2 linked regions of the Gemmobacter sp. 24YEA27 genome follow. The protein of the gene in region 2 interacts with the protein of the main gene of each other region in a pairwise test. Links are inferred from orthologs where the notes say so. Each region holds a gene or a part of one and is shown on either strand. Other genes may lie near its edges.

Region 1 (11,493 bases), 2.0 Mb from region 2 along the record:
TGCGAAACACCATATCACCAAGGTTCTCGCGCGCATCAGTCTCGACCTGCTGCGCCAGATTGTTGCGACCATCATACATCGTCAGAACAACGCCCTCAATCCGAAGATCCGGATTCGCCGAACGCCGCACATCCCGCACCGTCAAAAGAAGCTGCGAGAGCCCCTCAAGCGCGAAAAACTCGGCCTGAAGCGGCACAAGCACCGAATTCGCCGCCACAAGCGCGTTAACCGTCAGCAAAGACAGCGAAGGCGGGCAGTCAATCAGCACGACATCAAAGCCCATCGCCTCGATATCCGGGTGGCGCAAAGCGTCATGCAGCAGAAAACTGCGCTTCTCATTGGCGACAAGATCGATATCCGCCGAGGCCAGGTCGGAATTCGCCGGGCTGATCCACAGATTATTCACTGAAGTGCGCTGAATGATGGCGTTCGGTGCCCCGTCCGACAAAATCAGGTCATAAGTGGTGAGTTTACGATCATTCGTCGCAACCCCAAGGCCCGTCGAAGCGTTACCCTGGGGATCAAGATCGACGAGCAGGATCCGCAGCCCCCTCTCGGCCAGGGCTGCCGACAGATTTATCGCGGTCGTGGTCTTCCCAACGCCGCCTTTCTGGTTGGCGACGGCGATGACATGCGCCGGAAAGGGCATGGCGTCAGTCTTGGGAATCGCGGCTGGCACGGCGCACTGTCCTTAATTTCAGGGTGGCTGATCCTTTATGCCCCGGATCGTCCGCCGCCTCCAGATCGAAGCGCCAGTTTTTCTGCGCCGCCGCAACCTCATCTGCCCAGCTCTCGCCCTTCGGAAAAAGACAGGTCATATCGGGCGATCCGTGTCGCTCGGCAATCGCGCAAAGCATATCCAGGGGGCAAGCGCTCTTGCGGACACAACATCTGCCCCAAGTGGCGCAATGGCCTCGGCTCGCTCGGCCCGCACATCAACCGGGATACCCATCTGACGCGCCGCCTCACGCAGGAAGGTGGCCTTGCGTTGGTCCGATTCAACGAGAACCACCCTGGTTGCAAGACCACGATCCTGAAGCAAAGCGGCAACAACGATCCCAGGAAATCCGCCGCCCGACCCGAAATCTGCCCAGAGCTGGGGTTGCTCCGGCGCAAGCAGAAAGATCCGCGCCGAATCCTCGATATGCCGCGCCCAGATCTCTCCCACAGTGGAGCGTGAGATCAGATTGATCTTCTGCGTCCATTTTGCGGTCAGTGCCTCGTATAGCCTTAGCTTTTCAAGGCCTTCCGGGCTGATGCCCAGGTCATTCCAAAGTGCTTGATCCAAGGGTCACCCGGCCAGTCTGGCCGCTGCGATCTTGCGCAGCGATGCAATCAGCAGCATCACTGCGGCCGGGGTCATCCCTTCAATCTGACGCGCCTGCTGGATAGTTTCCGGCAGCTTACGCAGCAATTTCCCGGTAAGCTCCGCCGAAAGACCGGAAAGCGCGGCATAATCGAAATCTGCCGGAATCTTCATCGCCTCATGGCGACGAAGCTCTTCGGCCGCAGCGGCCTGCCGATCCGTATATTGGGAATAAAGCGACTCGATTTCCGCCTGCGCCCTTGCGGCAGCCGGATGATCTGCAAGCGCCGGCACCAGCCCATCCAAAACGGCCGGATCATATTCCGGCATGGCCATCAGATCCCAGGCGGTCCGTCTGGCGCCGTCTTTGCTGACGGTGATTCCGACCTCGGCAAGCTCTTTTGGGGTGAACTTTGCCGCTGTTAAAACCTCGGTGATCGCCCCGAGGGCCTCCATTTTCGCTCCGAATGCGCGGCTGCGCGCCTCCCGGACACAACCCACCTCCTGGCCCTTGGGCGTCAGGCGCTGATCCGCGTTATCTGCACGCAGGCTAAGCCGGTACTCGGCCCGCGAGGTGAACATACGATAGGGCTCGGTGACGCCACGGGTGACCAGATCATCAATCATGACCCCGATATAGCTGTCACTGCGCGAGAAGCTCACCGGCTCCTGCGTCCTTGAGGCTCGCGCGGCGTTCAGCCCGGCAACCATGCCTTGGGCTGCCGCCTCTTCATATCCTGTGGTTCCATTGATCTGCCCCGCAAGATATAGGCCGGCGAGAGCTTTAGTTTCCAGCGACGACTTCAACCCCCGCGGGTCGAGATAGTCATATTCAATGGCATAGCCTGGCTGAAGAATGGCCACATTCTCAAGGCCAGCCATGGTCCGGACGTAAGCCTCCTGTATTTCAGCGGGCAAAGAGGTCGATATTCCGTTTGGATAGACAGTGTCATCATCTAGGCCTTCGGGTTCCAGAAAGACCTGATGGCTGTCCTTGTCGGCAAAGCGCACGACTTTATCTTCGATCGAGGGGCAGTAACGGGGGCCGACTCCATCAATATGGCCGCCATACATTGCCGAACGATTAAGATTATCACGAATAATCTGATGCGTGGCCGCAGAGGTATGCGTAATGCCGCAGGAAATCTGCCTTGCGACCGCTTTATTATTCATAAACGACAGGAGAACCGGATCTTCATCGGCGGGCTGCATTTCCAGCCGGCTCCAGTCAATCGACTTCCCGTCCAGTCGCGGTGGCGTCCCGGTTTTAAGGCGCCCAGTTTCCAGACCAAGATCATGGATCTGCTGTGCAAGTCGGACAGAAGCTTGATCGCCAACGCGACCACCAGGGCGGCTTTGGTCACCTACATGGATCAGGCCGTTCAGGAATGTGCCGGTTGTGAGCACGATGGCCGCTGCAGAAATCTCTGACCCATCAGCCAGCCGCAATCCGGTAACGCGCCCTGCCAGAGTGATCAACCCGGCCGCCTCGCCCTCAATGACAGAAAGACAGGCTTCCTCGGCCAGCAAACTCTGCACCGCACGGCGATAGAGTTTACGATCAGCCTGGGTCCTTGGCCCCTGTACTGCGGGGCCCTTTCTGCGATTCAAAAGCCGGTACTGAATACCAGCCATATCTCCGGCCCGGCCCATAATGCCGTCCATCGCATCAATTTCCCGAACGAGATGGCCCTTTCCAAGACCGCCAATCGCCGGGTTGCAGGACATGACGCCTATTGTCTCTGCGCGCATTGTCACCAATGCCGTTCGCACCCCGATACGCGCAGCAGCCGCTGCGGCCTCGGCCCCGGCATGGCCGCCGCCGACCACCAGAACATCAAAATGTTTCACGTGAAACACCCTCACTTTCCGATACAGAAGCTGGCGAAGATCTCGCCCAGCAATTCTTCGACATCAACACGCCCAACCAGACTGTCCAGTGATCGCAATACCTGACGCAACTCTTCCGCCACAATCTCGGACTGAACACCGTTATCCATCATCTGCAACACAGCCCCGATCGCGGTGATTCCCTGCTCCAGCGCATGCCGATGCCGTTCACGCACCATTATACCAGCACCAGCGACTTTTTCCGAGAGCCGCGCTGTAACTTGCTGCAGCAAAGCGTCAATTCCTTCGCCAGTGAGACCCGAGACCGCGAGGCCAGGGCCAGGACCACCAAGGTCGGCCTTCCCGCTCAGCTGGATATCACCATCCCGAAGCGCAATCCCAAGATCACCCTCCCCGAGGAACAACCGCAAATCGGCGGCCTCAGCGCGCTGGATCGCCCGTCTGATACCTTCGCGCTCCACGAGATCGTCGCTTTCCCTGAGCCCGGCGGTGTCGAGCAAGGTAACCGCGAGGCCGGATAGGTCCATCCTGACCTCGATCACATCCCGCGTGGTGCCCGCTATTTCCGACGTAATCGCCGCCTCCCGACCTGCCAGGCGATTGAGAAGTGTGGATTTTCCGGCATTCGGTGGGCCAATAATCGCGACCTCGAAACCTTCGCGAATGCGTTCTGCGGCTGAAACGGCCGCCGCTTCGCGGGCAATCTCACCCGATAGCGCTGTCAGAATCTCGCGCACTTCCGGGGTCACATCGACTGGCACGTCTTCATCAGCAAAATCAATCGTTGCCTCGATCAGAGCCGCGGCCCGGATCAGGCGGCTTCGCCAGTGATCAACTGTTTTTCCGATACTACCAGACAATACCCGCAGCGCCTGCTTACGCTGCGCCTCGGTTTCAGCGTCAATCAGGTCGGCCAGCCCCTCGACCTGTGTCAGGTCGAGCATGCCATTGTCGAGCGCCCGCCGGGTAAATTCGCCCGCCTCTGCCATACGCGCAAGGCCGGTTTCGCCAATAGCCCGCAGCACGGCATTGACCACCGCCAACCCGCCATGGGTTTGCAGCTCGATCACTTCTTCGCCGGTAAAGCTGGCATTTTCCACAAAGCCCAACACCAGAGCCTGGTCGAGATGTTGACCCTGCCACGCGATATTGCGCAAACTGGCAAGGCGCGGCTTTGGAGCCGCGCCTGTCAGTACTTTGCATATGGCGAAAGAATTCGGGCCAGAGACCCTGATTACCGCGACGCCCGCCCGCCCACGAGCTGTCGCGCTGGCATAGATCGTGTCAGCCATCGCAACCCCGCTGGCCCCCGATCAGGTATTCATCGAGTCGAAGAACTCGGAATTCGACTTGGTCTGTTTCAGCTTGCCGATCAGGAATTCGATAGCGTCGGTGGTGCCCATCGGGTTCAGGATGCGGCGCAGCACATAGGTCTTCTGCAGATCGGATTTATCGACCAGGAGATCCTCTTTCCGTGTGCCGGATTTGAGGATGTCCATCGCCGGGAAGACGCGCTTGTCGGCCACTTTCCGATCCAGAACGATCTCAGAGTTACCGGTGCCTTTGAATTCTTCGAAGATAACTTCATCCATCCGTGAGCCGGTATCAATCAGCGCGGTCGCAATGATCGTCAGCGAGCCGCCCTCTTCGATATTCCGTGCTGCACCGAAGAAACGCTTGGGGCGTTGCAGCGCGTTGGCGTCCACACCACCGGTCAGAACCTTGCCCGAGCTCGGCACGACTGTGTTAAAGGCACGACCAAGTCTTGTGATCGAATCAAGAAGGATCACAACATCTCGTTTATGTTCAACCAGGCGCTTGGCCTTTTCGATCACCATCTCGGCCACAGCCACGTGGCGCGTCGCCGGCTCGTCAAAGGTCGAGGACACAACCTCACCCTTCACCGAACGCTGCATATCGGTAACTTCCTCGGGCCGCTCATCGATCAGCAGCACGATCAGATAGCATTCCGGGTGGTTCGCCGCGACCGAGCGCGCGATGTTTTGCAGAAGAACCGTCTTACCCGTGCGCGGCGGGGCCACGATCAGCGCCCGCTGGCCTTTACCGATCGGCGCCACCAGATCGATGATCCGGGCCGAGCGGTCCTTGATCGTCGGATCCTCGATTTCCATCTTCAGCCGCTCTTCCGGGTAAAGCGGCGTCAGGTTGTCGAAATGGACCTTGTGTTTCGCGCGCTCCGGATCGTCGAAATTGATCAGCGTCGCCTTCACAAGGCTGAAATAGCGCTCATTCTCGGACGGGGCCTTGATCACGCCTTCGATGGAATCGCCGGTGCGCAGCGAAAACTGACGGATCATCTCGGGGCCGACATAGATGTCATCGGGGCCAGGCAGATAGTTGGCCGAAGGGCTGCGCAGAAAGCCGAAACCATCCTGCAGAACCTCAAGGACGCCATCGCCACCGATTTCCCAGCCTTCCTCGGCATGTTCCTTGAGGATCTGGAACATCATCTCGCCCTTGCGCATCGAGGGCGCATTCTCGATCTCCCACTCCTCCGCCATGGCGAGAAGATCGGCCGGGGTCTTGGCCTTGAGATCGGAGAGGTTGAGGCGTTCTGTCATCGCAATACCATTATGCCAGACGCGCGTGCGGCGCGATGCTGGATCAGAGGCTGAAAAAGGGAAGCGTCAGGACCGGACGGCCCCGCATTGCCTGCAGATAGGGGGACTGGGGCTGTAAGTCAATCTTTCTGAGCAGAAAGGCCGCTCAGAAGGCGAAATGCGAGCTGGGAGGCACAAACCCGTGCAGAGTTCATAATATATTTAAGAGAAAGATATGAAGGATGATGTTGTAGTAGGCCCTGAGGATAACAGGATAGCGGCAGTTCCGGGGCATTTTCCCTTGAGTTTTCCACCTGTGGACAGAAGTGGGAAAGATTGGGAAAAAATGCATGGTGTTTTGATTTATCTATTTATATCATGTTCTTAGAACAGCGTTTCCAGGCATCGGCCTGTGGAGGAGAAATGTCACAGCCCGCGCAAAACCCCCGCGCGGATCGATGGTGGAAAACAGCATGCGCAGTGGGATAACCGGGGTCGCGTGCGGGCGCTTTTTGAGGATATCCCGACCCTGGCCCTGAGGCATGGGATAACCGGCCGAGTCTTCCCCCGAACAAAACAGGATTATCCACAAGTGCCCTCTGATTTTTCCGAAGACGTCGCAGGCAAGAAAATGCCGGCTTTGGTGCTGGCCTCTGCCTCGGAGACGAGAATCGCCATGTTGCGGGCGGCGGGCCTGGCGTTTGAGAGCCTTGCGGCGCGGGTGGATGAAGACAGCATTCGCCGCGCTTTGGAGGCTGAGAGTGCAAAGCCGCGCGATGTCGCCGACGCACTGGCGGAAACCAAGGCGCTGAAAATCTCGGGCAAGCGGCCAGAGGCGCTGGTGATCGGCTCGGACCAACTGCTCGAGCTGAATGGCCGGATCTTTGCCAAGCCTGAAAGCCCGGAGGCGGCGCGCGCCCAGCTGGTAGATCTGCGCGGCAAAACCCACCGTCTGATCTCGGCGGTGGTGGTTTGCCAGGGCGGCCAGCCGCTCTGGCGTCACGTGAGCGAGGCGCGGCTTACGATGCGGGATTTCGGGGATCTGTGGCTTGACGGCTATATCTCGCGCAACTGGGATAAAATCCGTCATTCCGTCGGTGGATACCGGCTTGAAGAGGAGGGCATTCGGCTGTTCTCCTCGTGCCAGGGGGATCACTTCACGATTCTGGGGCTGCCCTTACTTCCCCTTCTGAACTGGCTTTCGCTGAGAGGGGATATTCCCGCATGACTGACCATCCGCGTATTCCGCTGGCCGGTGTGATCGGGCATCCGATCGCGCATAGCCGCAGCCCGGCGCTGCATGGCTATTGGCTGAAGCGCTATGGTCTCGCGGGGCATTATATCCCTATGGATGTGGCGCCTCAGGATCTGGCGCATGTCTTGCGCACCCTGCCGCAGATGGGGTTTGTCGGGGCCAATGTCACCATTCCCCATAAAGAGGCGATCCTGAAGATCGCGGATATCATTACCGATCGTGCGGCGCTGATAGGTGCTGCTAACACATTGATTTTCCGGAAAGATGGTAAGATCCATGCGGATAATACCGATGGGTCCGGCTTTATTTCCAACCTGAGGCAGAACGCGCCTTTCTGGGATCCGACCGCCGGTCCGGCTGCGGTGCTGGGCGCTGGTGGTGCGGCCCGTGCCGTTGTCGCGGCGCTGATCGAGGTCGGTGCACCCGAGATCCGCATCGTCAACCGCACCCGCCCCAGGGCCGAGGCCATGCGTTCGGACTTCGGAGCGAAAGTGGTGGTCTGGGACTGGACCCATGTCGGCGCGATGATCGAAGGTTGTGCCACATTGGTGAACACGACCTCGCTCGGCATGACCGGCAAGCCAGACCTTGTCATTGATCTCGACCGGATCAGCCAGCGCTGCCTTGTGACTGACATTGTCTATGCGCCGTTGAAAACCGGCCTGCTGACCGAGGCTGAAGCGCGTGGCTGCACGGTGGTCGACGGGCTCGGAATGTTGCTGCACCAGGCCGTGCCCGGGTTCGAGCGCTGGTTCGGCAAACGCCCGGTGGTGGATGAGGAGACCCGCCTCGCGGTTCTGAACGCATGAGAGCTTTCTGCCTTGGCCTGACCGGCTCCATCGGCATGGGGAAATCGACCACGGCCGCAATGTTCTGGGACGCAGGTATCCCGGTCTGGGATGCGGATGCGGCGGTGCACCGGCTTTATGCCCCCGGCGCAAAGGGTGCCGCAGCTCTGGCGGGGTCTTTTCCCGAAGCGGTTTCCGATCAGGGTGTTTCACGGGAAACATTAAAGACGCTGCTGGCCGCCGATCCCTCGCGCCTGAAACAGCTGGAACAGCTGATCCATCCGCTTGTTGCGGAAGATCGGGCCGCATTTCTGGCCCATACCGGGTCCGATATCCTGCTGCTCGATGTGCCGCTTCTGTTTGAGAAAGGCATCGACCGGGAATGTGACGCGTCGCTGCTGGTCACGGCACCTGCCGCTTTGCAACGCGCCCGCGTCCTTGCGCGGCCCGGTATGACGGCGGCGCAGCTTGACCTGGTCCTTTCGCGCCAGATGCCCGACCAGGACAAGCGCGCCCGCGCCACCCATATCGTCGAAACCCTGTCAATCGACAGCACCCGGGTGTATGTACAGGCGCTGATCGCGCATCTGCGCGCAGGAATGGCGGGCCAGAATGCGTGAAATCGTCCTTGATACCGAGACCACCGGCTTTGACCCGGAACAGGGCGACCGCATCGTCGAGATCGGCGCGGTCGAGCTGTTCAACCACCTGCCCACCGGCAAGGTTTATCACCAATATATCAACCCCGAACGCGACATGCCGCAGGGCGCCTTCGAAGTGCACGGGCTCAGCAGCGAATTCCTCAGCGACAAGCCGGTTTTCGCGAAAATCGGCCAGGCATTTGTGGATTTCGTCGGTGATGCGAAACTGGTGATCCATAACGCAGCCTTTGATATGAAGTTTCTGAATTTCGAACTGAAGCGTATGGGGCTGGCCGATATTCCCTGGGCGCGCGCCATCGACACGCTGGCCATCGCGCGGCAGCGCTTTCCCGGCTCGCCTGCCTCGCTGGATGCGCTTTGCCGGCGTTTTGGCGTCGACAATTCCCGGCGTGAAAAACACGGCGCGCTGCTCGACAGCGAAATCCTCGCCGAGGTCTATCTCGAACTGGTCGGGGGTCGTCAGCCCGACCTCGTGCTGGCGCCAATACAAAGCAACAGCCCCGCAAGTGCTGGGCAGTTGGACGGAGACTGGCGCCCCCGTCCCCGCCCGACCGCATTGCCCGCGCGGATCACCGCTGCGGAAACAGCCGCGCATGAGGCATTTGTTGCGAAACTGGGCGATGCCGCTATCTGGCTGAAGCGGAGCTGAGCCGTCGAAGATCAGGGCTTTTTCTGGACTATTCCCTAAAAATCATAACTTTAAGCCGTTCTTCATTCCGACCTGTGATCCTGGCCCCGGGTGAGTGAAAAGGGTGACGGGAATGGCCGGGCAAAGTAATGCGCCGCCAGTCATCATCAAACGGAAGAAAGTGGTTTCGGGCGGCGGCCATCATGGCGGCGCCTGGAAAGTGGCCTATGCGGATTTCGTGACCGCAATGATGGCCTTCTTCCTGCTGATGTGGCTGCTGAATGCGACGACAGAAAAACAACGCAAGGGACTGTCGGATTACTTCAATCCGTCGATCCCGCTCAGCAAGGTTTCAGGTGGCGGTGATGGCACACTGGGCGGTGAATCCATTTTCTCCGAGGAGGACCGGACCGCCATGGGCCGCGGCGGCCTCGCCAGCCAGACTGGCGCCGGCGAGGCCGAGGAAAAAGCCCAGGCCGAGATGGTGAAAACCGTCCAAGAAGCCCTGTTCGATCGTGGCGGCGAAAGCCGCACCATGGAACAACTGATGCGCCATGTTGTCACCCGGGTCACCGATGAAGGCCTTGTGATCGAGCTCTTCGATCTTGATGACGCCAGCCTGTTCAAGGGCCATACCGCCGAGCCGCAAGAGGTTACCATGCATCTGGCGCGGATGCTGGCCGAGGTGCTCAATCTGACCGTGAATGGTCTTGCGGTGAACGCCTATGTGCAAAGCTATCCGGTCACGCTGGTTGAAAATCCGGGCTGGGAACTGACGGCCGATCGTGCCCGTGCCATGCGCAGTCTGCTCCAGAGGGCCGGCATTCAGGCGACCCGGTTCAGCCGCATCGGGGGCTTTGCTGACCGCAAGCCCGCCGTGGCCGATCCGGCATCGCGGCGCAACAACCGGATCGAGATCGTGCTGCTGCGGCGTGACCGGTAATCCCGATAATTTTATCTGTTAGCGGAAAATTCAGTCCTCCGGGCCAAACCTGTCGCAAGCTCATTCAGGATAAAGGTGCGACTGATGACGATTTCCTCCGCGCTCAATGCCGGCGTAGCCGGGCTCAGTGCCAACGCGACGCGGCTCGCGACCATCTCAGACAATATCGCGAATTCGGGCACTTTCGGCTATAAACGCGCCCATGCTGAATTCTCCAGCATGGTGATCACGAACAATCGCGGCTCTGGCACCTATTCGGCAGGCGGCGTTCGCGCCTCGACCATGCGACTGATCGAAGAACGCGGCGGCCTTGTCGGCACTTCGCATCCGCTGGACATTGCGGTTTCCGGGCGCGGGATGCTGCCAGTGATCACCGAAGTATCTCTGGGGGTCAATTCAGTAGACCGCGCGCTTTTGATGACAACGACCGGCTCTTTCCGAACCGATGCGAATGGTGTGCTGAAAACCCAGTCCGGTCTGGTGCTGATGGGCTGGCCTGCCACGTCGGATGGCAGCATTCCGGTCTTCCCGCGGGATACGATCACCGGCCTGGTACCGGTTGTGATCAATGCGAACCAGACCGCCGGCGATCCGACCACCCAGATCACGGCGGGGGTCAACCTGCCGGCCACGGGTACCGAAGCCGGCGCCACCGGCGATCCGCTGCCCTTCGCGATCGAATATTTCGGCAATCTCGGCACGTCGGAATCTCTGGATTTCAACTTCACGCCGACCGTTCCGGCGGCAGGCAGCCCGCCATCCAACACCTGGACCATGGTGATCCGCGATTCTGCCAGCAATAATGCGATCATCGGGGAATATGTTCTGACCTTTGACGATTCCCGCGCGGCTGGCGGCACGCTCGCGACAGTTGTTGCGGTTCCGGCGGTTCCGGCCTGGCCGGCTTATGACGGTGCCACCGGAACTCTGCCGCTGACCGTGGCCGGCGGCCCGATGAGCGTCGCCATCGGCCGCGTCGGTGATCCGAACGGTCTGACCCAGCTTTCCGATGATTTTGCGCCGGTGCAGATCACCAAGGACGGATCGCCCGTCGGCAATCTCACCACGGTCGAGATCAATCCGAACGGCTATATCATCGCAACCTATGATACCGGGTTCAACCGCGTGCTCTACCAGATCCCGCTGGTCGATGTGCCGAATCCCAATGGCCTGATCTCGCTGCATAACCAGACCTATCAGGTCTCGCCGCAATCGGGCTCTTTCTTCCTCTGGGATGCCGGTGACGGCCCGACCGGCTCGATTGAAGGCTATGCCCGTGAGGGATCGACCACAGATGTTGCGGCAGAACTGACTTCGCTGATTCAGACGCAGCGGGCCTATTCATCGAACGCCAAGGTCATCCAGACCGTCGACGAAATGTTGCAGGAAACCACCAATATCAAACGGTAACGCAAAATGAGCATCACCTCGGCCCTCAATTCCGCGCTGACCGGACTGACCGCCACCTCGCGGCAGGCTGAGGCGGTGTCCAACAATGT
Region 2 (11,490 bases):
GGTGCGGATATCCTTGGACCGTCTGATATGATGGATGGCCGGATCGGCGCGATCCGCACCGGTCTCGAGGCCGCAGGCCACCGGAATGTCTCGATCATGTCCTATGCCGCGAAATATGCGAGCGGTTTTTACGGCCCCTTCCGCGATGCGGTGGGCGCATCCGGGCGGCTGGTCGGCGACAAAAAGACCTATCAGATGGACCCGGCCAATGGCGATGAGGCGATCCGTCTGGTGGCGCGCGACCTCGCCGAGGGTGCCGATATGGTGATGGTAAAGCCCGGAATGCCCTATCTCGACATCTGCCACCGGGTGAAACAGGCATTTGGGGCGCCGACCTTCGCCTATCAGGTCTCGGGGGAATATGCGATGATCCGGGCGGCGGCGCTGAATGGCTGGATCGATGGCGAAAAGGTGATGCTGGAAAGCCTTATGGCGTTCCGGCGCGCCGGCTGTGATGGCGTGCTGACCTATTTCGCCCCCGAGGCCGCCCGGCTTTTGCGCGGCTGACCGCCGGCCCGCGCAGGATCGGCGGGAAATGCCGCCGATCCTGCGGAGAATTGCGCATAACCGATGACAAACCGCAGATCCGCCGCTAGATTTAGCGGGAACGGGGCCGCAGAGCCTCTGCCGGATATGCCGGCAAAAACCATTGAGGGCAGAGCCATGGAAAAGATCACAAGACGCGCAATGCTGGCCGGAGCCGGCTCGGCCACGCTGCTGACCGCCGCCTGCGGCAATGGTGTCGGCTCGAATGGTGCGGCGCAGATCGATGCGCGGGTGGATGCGACGCAGAACTATCTCTTCGGCCGCTACCCCGGCACGCGCGAGCTGGCGTCGCGTGCCAATGGCGTGCTTTACATGCCGCTGATGACCGAAGCGGGTCTGGTCTGGGGCGGCGCGTTCGGGCGCGGCGCGCTCAGGATCCAGGGCGCCACGGTGGATTACTATTCCGCGACCAAGGCCAGTGTCGGCCTGCAGATCGGCGCGCAGCAATATGCCCATGCGCTGTTCTACATGACGCCGAACGCGCTGGAGGATTTCCGCCGCTCGACCGGCTGGGCCGCCTCGGCGGATCTGCGCTATGCCACGCCCGAGGAAGGCGCCTCGATCGGCAAGGCAACCACGGAAAGTGACCCGGTGGTCGCGCTGATCTTCGGCCAGCAGGGGCTGATTGCCGGCGCAACGCTTGCGGGCGTCAAATATACCCGCATCATTCCCTGATCTGCGATGACCCTTGAGGGCCTCCTGTCCCGCTGGGGTCTCGTCGCGGTCTTCTGGGGCTGCTTTTTCGAAGGCGAAACCGCCGCCATTCTTGGCGGCGTCATCACCCATCACGGGCTGAGCCATTGGGCGCTGACCGCGCTGAGCGCTTTCGCCGGCGCCTTCCTTGCCGATCAGATCTGGTTCCTGCTGTCCCGGCATATGCCGCGCGAGGGGCGCATCGGCAGCTGGCTGTGCCGGATGGCTGACAGGACAAAGGCAAGCTGGCTGCATCAATGGCTCGCGCGCCATCCGGACGGGCTGACGCTTGCCTTTCGCTTTGTGCCGGGGACGCGGATCGTCGGGCCGGTCCTGCTGGCGCAGACCGCGATGAGATGGCGGCGCTTTACCGCCCTGAATGCGCTGTCCTGCGCGGTCTGGGCGGTGCTGTTCACCGCTCTGGGCTATCATTTCGGGCGCGCGGTCACGCTGATGCTGGGGCGGCTGCACGGGCTGCATCTGGGACTGATGCTGATGATGATCGCCGGGATCGGCCTTGCGCTGCATCTGATCCTGCAACGCAAGGCAAGACGTTAATCAGCGCGGCAGGCGGCGGATCAGGCTTGAGGTGTCATTCCTGCCGCCGCCCATCAGCTGAACATCCTTGTAGAACTGATCGACCAGCGCGGTCACCGGCAGGCTTGCGCCGATCTCTTCGGCGGTTTCCAGGCAGATGTTCAGATCCTTGCGCATCCAGTCGACGGCAAAGCCGAAATCGAACCGGTCCTCCAGCATGGTCTGATGCCGGTTCACCATCTGCCAGCTGCCCGCTGCGCCCTGCGAGATCACCTCGACCACGGCCTTGCCATCAAGCCCGGCCTTTGATCCGAAGGCCAGCGCCTCGGAAAGACCCTGCATCAGCCCGGCGATACAGATCTGGTTGACCATTTTCGCAAGCTGCCCTGCCCCCGCATCGCCGATCCTGCGGCAGATCCGGGAATAGGCATCGATCACCGGGGCCGCACGGTCGTAATCGGCCTGAGACCCGCCGCACATGACCGAAAGGACGCCATTTTCGGCCCCCGCCTGGCCCCCCGAGACCGGCGCATCAACATAGCCAAAGCCGCGCGCCGCTGCGATCTCTGCCAGCTCTCGCGTCACCTTCGCCGAAACGGTGGTGTGATCGACAAAGATCGCGCCCTTCCCCATACCGGCAAAAGCGCCCTCTTCGCCCAGACAGACCTCGCGCAGATCCTCGTCATTACCGACACAGGCCATGACGAATTCTGCACCCGACGCCGCCTCTTTCGCACTCAGCGCCACATGGCCTTTGAACTTTGCCCCCCAGGATGCGGCTTTGGCCCCGGTGCGGTTCCACACCGTCACCTCATGGCCCTGCGCTGCAAGATGCCCGGCCATCGGGTACCCCATCACCCCCAGCCCGAGAAATGCCACCTTTGCCATGATCCGCTCCTGTCGCCGTGAATTGCCCTTGGTTTCGTGATGGACTAGGAACCCTTTGGACCAAGGACGTCAAGGACAGGCCGGATGCTCACCCTCTTTCGCTGGCTGATGCGGATTACCGCCGGGCTGCTTTTGCTTGCGGGCCTTGCCGTTCTGATCGGCTACTGGTTCCTGTCGCGCTCGCTGGTGGATTACAACGAGGGCTTCACCCTTGAGGGCATCTCGGCCCCGGTCGAGGTGGTCAGGAACAATGACTCGGTGCCGCATATCTTCGGCAAGAACGATCATGACACCTATTTCGCACTTGGCTTTGCCCATGCCCAGGACCGGCTCTGGCAAATGACCATGCTGCGCCGCACGGCCCAGGGCCGGCTGTCGGAAATTTTCGGCGAGCGGACACTGGCAGTGGATGAGCTGATCCGGCGCTACGATCTCTACGGGCTCGCGCTGGAATCGGTGAAGGCGCAGGATCCCGAGACGCTGGCGGTGCTTGAGGCCTATTCGGCCGGGGTGAACGCCTGGATCAATGAAGTGAACACGGGCGCGCGCGGGCGTGGCGCGCCGGAATTCTGGTTTTTTGCACCCGAGATCGCCGCCTGGGCGCCGGCCGATTCCATTGCGATCCTGAAGCTGATGGCGCTGCAACTGACCGGCATGGGGCAAAGCGAGGTCCTGCGTGCCCGCGCCTCGCTGGTGCTGCCGCCTGAACGGCTGGCCGATATCCTGCCGGAAGATCCGACCAAAGGCATCACCTCGCCCAGCTACGCGAGCCTTATCCCCGGCGTGCAGCCCGGCGACAAGCCGGTCGATTTCGCGCTCGGGCCGCTGTCGCCTCTGGTGGAGCCGGCGCTTTCGGGCGCGTCAAACGCCTGGGCTGCGATGGCGGGACGCTCGGCTGCGGGCGGTGCGCTTCTGGCGAATGATCCGCATCTGGGCTTTACCGCGCCGACGATCTGGTATCTGGCGCGGCTGGAATTGCAAAAAGGCGGCGTGATCGGCGCGACGATCCCCGGCATTCCGGTGGTAATGATCGGGCGCAGCGAAGAACTCGGCTGGGGCCTGACAACGGCCTATCTTGATGACCAGGACATCGTCATCGAAAAGCTGAACCCGGACAACCAGGAAGAATATCTGCTCCCCGATGGCACATATGAGCGCTTTATCACCCGCCAGAGCGTGGTGCGGGTCAAGGACGGCGCGCCGATCACGCTGACCCTGCGCTGGTCGAGAAATGGGCCAGTGCTTTCGGGCAAGCAATATGACCTGCAATCGGTGACACCCACCGGCCATGTCGCGGTGATGTCCTGGACTGCGCTTTCCCCGGCAGATACCTCGATGACGGCCGCCGTGCGGCTGATGTCGGCCAACACGGTCGCGGATGCGATCGAGGCCGGGCGGCTCTATGTCGCACCGGCGCAGAACTTGATGCTCGCGGGAAAAGACGGCATTGCGATGCAGCTGATCGGCGCCATGCCGATCCGTGACGCGGCCCATCCGAGCCAGGGTCGGATGCCATCGCCCGGCTGGGTCGAGGCCACCGGCTTCAAGGGGATCTTCCCCTATGAGGAAAATCCGCGCTTCGTGAACCCGCCCGAGGGCATTCTGGGGAACACCAATAACAAGACGGTCGACCGTCCCTTCCCCAATCATGTCAGCTTTACCTGGGGCGATACGCAGCGCATCCAGGCCTGGCTCGCGCTGATCCGCACCCGCGAGGTCCATACCCGCGAAAGCTTTATGGAGGCGCAGCTCGATACGATGAACCCGACGGCGCGGCTGTTGCTGCCGCTGATCGGGGCGGATCTGTGGTTCACCGGTGGGGCGGCAGAAACGGGCACAGCAGAGGAATTCCGCCAGCGCGCGCTCAAGCTGCTGGCGGCCTGGAATGGCGAGATGAGCGAACATGCGCCCGAACCGCTGATCGCCGAAGCCTGGCTCAGGGTGTTGATGGATCGGCTGATCCGCGATGAGCTCGGGCCGCTTGCGCAGAATTTCCGCCGCATCGACCCGGTCTTCCTCGAACGCGTCTATCGCAATATCGATGGTGCGGCGGTCTGGTGTGATGTGGTACAATCGGCGCCGGTCGAGACCTGCACCGATATGGCGCGGATGGCGCTGGACGAGGCGCTGATCGAGCTGAGCGAGACCTATGGGCGCAATATCGAAAGCTGGCGATGGGGCGATGCGCATCAGGCGACGCATGACCATCCCGTGCTGGGAAATATTCCCTTTGTCAGGTGGTTCGTGAATATCCGCCAGTCGACATCCGGAGGCGATGACACGCTGATGCGCGGTGTGACCAAGGGATCGGGGCCGGAACCCTATCTGAACGTCCATGGCGCCGGCTATCGTGGGGTCTATGATTTCGCCGACCCTGACAGCTCGATCTTCATCACGGCAACCGGACAGTCGGGGCACCCGCTGTCGCGCCATTATGATGATCTGGGCGAATTGTGGCGACGCGGCGAATATATCCCGATGTCGCTGGACCCGGACCTCGCCCATGCGGCGGCGGCGGGGGTGATGCTGCTGACCCCGGCTTCTGCGGCGGAATGAGCCACCGATCCCTCGCCGGACGACTGTTCCGGCGGGGGCATAATCGGTCAGGAGGAAGGGGCACGGGCGCCTCAGCGCGGGTGCGGCGCAAGGATCCAGAGCACGAAGGCGGCGGTCAGCGCGGCGATCATCGTGAACATGCCGGTGCTGTAAAACAGCGCGAAGCCGTCCCCCCAGCCGAAGGTGCCGCCGCTTACAGCCGTAAAGAATGTGCCGAGGCGGTTGCCGCCCCAGGCCCAGGCGGCGAGAAAGCCAAGGCTCATAAGGACGCGGCCGCCAAAGACGGTGAGCGCAACAACCGGCAGAACCGGCAGGGCCGCGATCAGGCATTCAAGCACGAGTCCGCCCGCCGTCAGCGGCAGGCCAGGCGTTTGCGGCAGCCCCTGCCCCGAACCGATCAGGCCCCGCGCCGCGCCAGAGGTCAGGATCATGAAATGCACGCCGGTCGCGAGGGCGGTACCGATCAGACCCGCCGCGAGGGCCTGCGTGAGCCTGGTCAGAGCCGCGCCCATTCCTGCGCCTGCCTTTCATTCCATTGCACGGTGATCTGCCAGCCTTCATCGGTCTGATCCTCGCGGACCACGACACCGGTCTGATGCAGCCAGGCGCGTTTGCGGCCCTCGCTGAAGCCAAGCGCCAGCGCTTCCTCGCGGCGCTCGGCCTCGAAACTGGCGGAAATGGCGGTCAGAAGATCGGGAACGCCCTCACCGGTGAGCGCCGAGATCACGAATGTATCGGGGCGGGTCGCAGCCTGGGCCGCAAGCGCCTCGCGGGCGCTCGGATCGACGAGATCGAGCTTGTTCCAGATCTCGAATTTCGGCGTCTCTGGCGGCACGCCGAGCGAAGTCAGGATCTCTTCGACATCGGCGGCCTGTTCGGCGGTCTCGGGATGCGAGATGTCGCGGACATGCAGGATCAGATCGGCAGAGAGCACCTCTTCCAGTGTGGCGCGGAAGGCGGCGACCAGCTGGGTCGGCAGATCCGAGATGAAGCCAACCGTATCCGAGAGGATCACGCGGCGACTGCCGCCAAGAGCTCCGGGGATTTCCAGCGCCCGCATCGTCGGGTCGAGCGTGGCGAAAAGCATGTCTTTCGCCAGCACTTCTGCCCCGGTCACCCGGTTGAACAGCGTCGATTTACCGGCATTGGTATAGCCGACCAGCGCCACTATCGGGAACGGCACCTTGGCACGGGCCGCGCGGTGCAATTCCCGGGTGCGGACCACTTTCTCAAGCTGGCGGCGCAGCCGGATCGCCTGTTCGTCAATGGCGCGGCGGTCGTTTTCGCGCTGTGTCTCGCCTGGGCCGCCGACGAAACCGAAACCGCCACGCTGGCGTTCAAGATGGGTCCAGGCCCGCACGAGGCGGGTGCGCTGATAGTTCAGCGCGGCCAGCTCCACCTGCAACACGCCCTCGCGGGTGCGGGCGCGATCTGCGAAAATCTCGAGAATCAGCGAGGTCCGGTCAAGGAGCTTGACCTTCCAGTCCCGTTCGAGATTGCGTTGCTGTACCGGCGTCACCGGCCCGTCGATAAAGACGAGACCGATATTTTCCGCCTTCAGCCTTTCGCCGATCTCTTCGACCTTGCCAGGGCCGAACAGCGTGGCGGGCACGGTTTTCGAAACCTTAACCACCTGGGACCAGACCACATCCATATTCGGAAGCGCTGCGGCAAGGCTGACGGCTTCGGCCAGACCATGTTCGGGAAGACGGCGGGTCTGGCGGCTGCGGATATCGGGATGCAGAACAACTGCCCGCGTCTTTTCAGTCGCGGTCAGTTGCCATTTGCTCCGCTCTGCCCTGAGCGCGGACAGGTCGGAGAACAGATCATCATCTTCCATCCAGCCGGAAGATCCGGGCGCGTCCTGAAATTCTGGCCCTTCTGAATTTTCAGGGGGATCGGATGCGGGATCGGAGGGCTTATTAATCAATCTTCGCCTTCATAAAGATTGATGGGCGCACCGGGCATGATGGTCGAAATCGCGTGCTTATACACGAGTTGCGATTGACCGTCGCGCCGCAGCAGCACGCAGAAATTGTCGAACCAGGTGATCACACCCTGCAGTTTGACCCCGTTGATCAGGAAGATCGTCACCGGAACCTTGGCCTTGCGGACATGGTTCAGGAAGGCGTCCTGGAGGTTCTGTTTATCGCCAGCCATTGTTTGTTTTGCCTTGCGCCTGGGCCCGCTTCACTTGCGGGTTTGAGAAATCCGGTGAGGCCGGCGGAACACCCGCATCAAGCCCACCTCGCCCGGATGCGGAAAAACCGACCGGGTTGCGCGAATAATAGGAATGTTGCGCATGGTTTCCAGAGATGAAATGCAGAATCTGCACCTGGTTGTGACCTGAGAGCGTCAGACTGTTGCGCAAAAGCCCGTCAAAGCCCCGACTTCTCAGCGCCCTGCCTTGCCCGACCATGGGGCTGACCAGCCTCCCGACCAGTTGCCCGGTGCGATCAGCGCGATCAGCGCCAGTGTCTCCACCCGGCCAAGCACCATGGTCAAAGCGAGAATCACCTTCACCGGGGCGGACAGCGCCGCCCAGGACAGCGGCTCGGCCCCGGCAAGCCAGGCGAGCTGGCCGGTGGTGGTCAGGGCCGAAAGGCAGAAGATCAGCGCCTCGGTGAACCGCAGTCCGAACAGGGTCAGCGCGGCGGTGATCAGGCCGACCGATATCGCGAAAAGCATAAAGAAAATCCAGGCGAACCAGGCGCCGCGCCCGGCAAGCCTGCGCGCCTCGGCGCCGCTGCCGATGGAATGCGGGTGGATGATGCGTTCCAGCTCGCGCTTGCCCTGGAGGCCAAGCGCCCAGACCCGAAGAAGCGTCACCCCGCCGGCGGTCGTCGCCACCCCGCCGCCGATGATCGCAAGCCCCATCAGCATCAGCCCCGGCGATCCCATCCCCGCCCAGTTGCGCGCCGAACTCCACCAGATGCTTTCATAGCCGGTGGTGGTCAGGAAGGAGGCGGCGGTAAAGAGAGATCCCCAGAAGGCGCGGATCAGCGCGGCAAGGCTCTCCTCGCCGCCCGCCCCGGCATCCGCCACCAGATGGCGGAGCAGCAGAACGACGACCACAAGCGAGATCAGGATCAGGCCGAGCCGGATCTCGGGATCCTGGCGCAGCGATCCATGCACCTGGCCTGGCAGGTTGAACGGCATCAGATGGCGGCTGAGCGCCAGCAGGAAGAAAAAGAAGATCAGCACCTCGCCCGCGAGGCCGGAATATAACACCGCCTGCCCCGTCCCCGCCGAGATGCCGCTGGTCGAAAGCGTTCCCATCGCATGGGTCAGCGCGATCAGCCCGTTTTCGCCCGCGATCAGCAACATGATCCACAGTGCGAAGGTCAGCCCGGCATAGACCGGCAGGATCGCTGAAGACGCACGGGTCAGCCGCTCGCGCGGGTCGGTCAACCCGCCGGCGCGGCCGATCAGCTGGCTCTTTTGCCCCGGAAGCTGCCCCGAGATCACCTCGGCCCCGCCGAGGTTCAGAGGTGCGAGCACCGCCCAGGCCGCGATCAGCACGAAATAGGCGCCGAGCCAGCCCGCCATCGCCCGCCACAGATGGACAGAAGCCGGCAGCCGGTCGGGTGCATAGCCGGTGGCGCCGGTGGTGGTGAAAGACGAGATCATCTCGAACCACAGATTGAGCAGCGTGGTGTCGCGGATCAGCGGCACCAGCGGCAGGGCGAAGGCGACAGGCAGAAGAGCATAGGTTCCCGCCAGTGCTGCCAGCTGACTATGGGCGGAATGGCGGCGCTTTGGGTCGCGGGTCACCATGGCCAGCATCACGGTCAGCACGACAAGGAGGAGCCCGGAATAGAAAAAGCTCTGCGCCGTGCGGTGATCACTCAGGCTTGCGGCATGGGCCGCCGGGATCCAGCACAGGACCCCGACGACGCCCAGAGCCAGCACCAGAAGCGGCACATCCCATAACAGCGGGCGCCTGCCACCCCGCGGGAGCCCGGCCAGCGGCCGCATCAGAAGAAATCAATCGAGACCTGGAACAGGCGCTCGACCTCGGGCACATCTTTCACCAGGGCAAAGACCGCGACCAGATCACCGGGCTCGATCCGCGTATCAGGTTCGGGTTTGAGCATCCGGTCGCCCTTCATCACGCCGCCGACCAGCACGCCTTCGGGGAATGCAATATCGCGGATCATCTTGCCAGAGATCGGAGAGGTCGACATCACCTGGGCCTCGATCATCTCGGCCTCGCCATCGCCGAGCGAATAGACGGCGCGAACGCGGCCATGCCGGATATGGCGCAGGATCGACGAGACCGTGGTCGCGCGCGGATTGATCCAGGCGTCGAGATCCAGCGCCGCCATCAAAGGCGCCATGGTCGGGTCATTGACCAGCGCGATGGTCAGCGGGCAGCCCGCCTGTTTGGCGCGCACCGAAACCAGAAGATTGGTCTTGTCATCATCGGTGACCACCAGAACGGCATCGGCCCGGTCCACCCCTGCCTCGGCCAGCAGATCCATATCCATCCCGTCACCATTCAGCACGATGGTGCGCGACAGCTGATCGGCGGCGGCCTCGGCAATCTGGCGGTTCTTCTCGATCATCCGCACCCGGACCCGGTCGGACCGCGCCTCCAGCGCCCGCGCCACTGTCAGCCCGACATTGCCGCCGCCGACTATGACGATCCGGTCCTGCTTATGTTCACGCTTGCCAAAGATCCCGAGGCTGCGGCTCATATCCTCGGTATGGACGAAGAGATAGATCTGATCATCTTCCAGCAGCTGATCTTCGGGATGCGGCGCGAAGAGCTTCTCATTGCGGCGCACCCCCACCACGATCGCCCGGAGCGAGGGAAAGAGGTCATTGAGCTGGCGCAGGGGCGTGTTCAGCACCGGGCATTCCGGACCAAGACGGATCCCCAGCAGATGCGCGCGCCCCGACATGAAAACCTCGGTGTCAAAGGTTTCGGGCGCAGCAAGCCGCTGCAGCGCGGCCTCGGCCACCTCAAGCTCCGGGCTGATGATCACATCAATCGCCAGCCGGTCGGTGTTGTAGAGATCGGAATAGCCGGTCTCAAGATAGTTCTGCGCCCGGATCCGCGCGATGCGGCGGGTGACATTAAAGGCCGAAGCCGCGATCTGACAGGTGACCATATTCACCTCGTCGGAATAGGTCGCGGCGATCACCATATCGGCATCGCGGGCGCCGGCTTTTTCCAGAATGTCGGGATGGCTTGCAAAGCCCACAACGCCCTGAACATCCAGAACCTCGGTCGCGCGGCGGATCAGATCGGCATTGGTGTCAACGATGGTGACATCGTTTTTCTCACCGGCCAGCTGGCGCGCAATCTGCCAGCCGACCTGGCCGGCGCCGCAGATGATGACCTTCATAGGGTTCTCCTCTGGCCTCGCCCGCCGTCATTTGCCCTGTTTCGCAAAGCGCTTCCGAAAGGTCAATTCCCCCCCCGGAGATGCTGCCCGGGCCGTGCTCAGCCCGCCTCGCCCTCCTGGAAGTCGTCATCGAAATAGGCGCTGCGGGTGCCGGATTTCGACGAGGTCACCACACCGAGGCTTTTCAGCTTCCGGTGCAGCGCTGAACGTTCCATGCCGACGAAATTCGCCGTCCGCGAGATATTGCCGCCGAAGCGGTTGATCTGGGTGAGAAGATATTCGCGTTCAAAAAGCTCGCGCGCCTCACGCAGGGGCAATGTCGCCACCGCGCCGCCCAGCACCATCGTTTCACCGGCGCCGCTGGCCCCTTCGGCCCCGGGCAGCTCACGCGCTTCAATCTCGTCGGTGCCCTCGCCGAGGATCAGCACGCGTTCGATCATATTCCGCAGCTGACGGATATTGCCCGGCCAGGACATGGTCTGCAGCATCGCCTCGGCATCAGGGCTGATCGGGCGCAAAGGCAGGCCCTGGCTGCGATGGAACCAGGCCACGAAATGGCGGGCGAGTTCGGGAATGTCATCGCGACGATCTGCCAGCGAGGGCACCGGAATTGGCACCACGTTCAGGCGGTCAAACAGCTCCTGGCGGAAACGCCCGGCGCGGATTTCCCCCGGCAGATCGCGCGAGGTCGAGGAGATCACGCGCAGATCGACCCGCACCTTGTCGCTGCCGCCGGCGCGGTTGAATTGCTGTTCGGTCAGCACGCGCAGGATCTTGGATTGCGTGCCGGTCGGCATGTCGCCGACCTCATCGAAATAGACCACGCCGCCATGCGCCTGTTCCAGAAGACCAGGCTCGATGCCGCGTTCCGGCGTTTCGCGACCGAAAAGCACCTCCTCCATCCGCTCCGGCTCAA

The links.
Region 1: the proteins of hfq (region 2) and rho interact in binary tests that used the Escherichia coli proteins (3 or more experiments, as listed by UniProt). The link is inferred for Gemmobacter sp. 24YEA27 from one-to-one orthologs.

What each region holds. Positions count from the first base shown.
Region 1 is NZ_JASJPW010000001.1:719,339-730,831, reverse strand. What follows is about bases 3,606-6,485. They hold rho (transcription termination factor Rho), read right to left. Parts: upstream 5,740-6,485; coding sequence 4,471-5,739; downstream 3,606-4,470. Other genes in these bases: QNO18_RS03630 (Maf family protein), read left to right, coding at 6,350-6,485; mnmE (tRNA uridine-5-carboxymethylaminomethyl(34) synthesis GTPase MnmE), read right to left, coding at 3,606-4,449. Also shown: QNO18_RS03660 (ParA family protein), read right to left, coding at 1-649; QNO18_RS03655 (hypothetical protein), read right to left, coding at 654-818; QNO18_RS03650 (16S rRNA (guanine(527)-N(7))-methyltransferase RsmG), read right to left, coding at 815-1,288; tRNA uridine-5-carboxymethylaminomethyl(34) synthesis enzyme MnmG, read right to left, coding at 1,292-3,157; more of mnmE, read right to left, coding at 3,169-3,605; more of QNO18_RS03630, read left to right, coding at 6,486-6,946; QNO18_RS03625 (shikimate dehydrogenase), read left to right, coding at 6,943-7,782; coaE (dephospho-CoA kinase), read left to right, coding at 7,779-8,381; dnaQ (DNA polymerase III subunit epsilon), read left to right, coding at 8,374-9,072; QNO18_RS03610 (flagellar motor protein MotB), read left to right, coding at 9,185-9,994; QNO18_RS03605 (flagellar hook-basal body complex protein), read left to right, coding at 10,079-11,404; flagellar hook-associated protein FlgK, read left to right, coding at 11,411-11,493. UniProt on the Escherichia coli protein: Facilitates transcription termination by a mechanism that involves Rho binding to the nascent RNA, activation of Rho's RNA-dependent ATPase activity, and release of the mRNA from the DNA template.
Region 2 is NZ_JASJPW010000001.1:2,693,709-2,705,198, forward strand. What follows is about bases 5,764-8,640. They hold hfq (RNA chaperone Hfq), read right to left. Parts: upstream 7,381-8,640; coding sequence 7,147-7,380; downstream 5,764-7,146. Other genes in these bases: hflX (GTPase HflX), read right to left, coding at 5,764-7,060; QNO18_RS13450 (potassium transporter TrkG), read right to left, coding at 7,615-8,640. In the rest of the region: hemB (porphobilinogen synthase), read left to right, coding at 1-507; QNO18_RS13415 (YSC84-related protein), read left to right, coding at 664-1,221; QNO18_RS13420 (DedA family protein), read left to right, coding at 1,228-1,797; QNO18_RS13425 (NAD(P)-dependent oxidoreductase), read right to left, coding at 1,798-2,664; QNO18_RS13430 (penicillin acylase family protein), read left to right, coding at 2,749-5,220; QNO18_RS13435 (hypothetical protein), read right to left, coding at 5,292-5,732; more of hflX, read right to left, coding at 5,717-5,763; more of QNO18_RS13450, read right to left, coding at 8,641-9,198; Trk system potassium transporter TrkA, read right to left, coding at 9,198-10,574; QNO18_RS13460 (sigma-54 dependent transcriptional regulator), read right to left, coding at 10,673-11,490. UniProt on the Escherichia coli protein: RNA chaperone that binds small regulatory RNA (sRNAs) and mRNAs to facilitate mRNA translational regulation in response to envelope stress, environmental stress and changes in metabolite concentrations.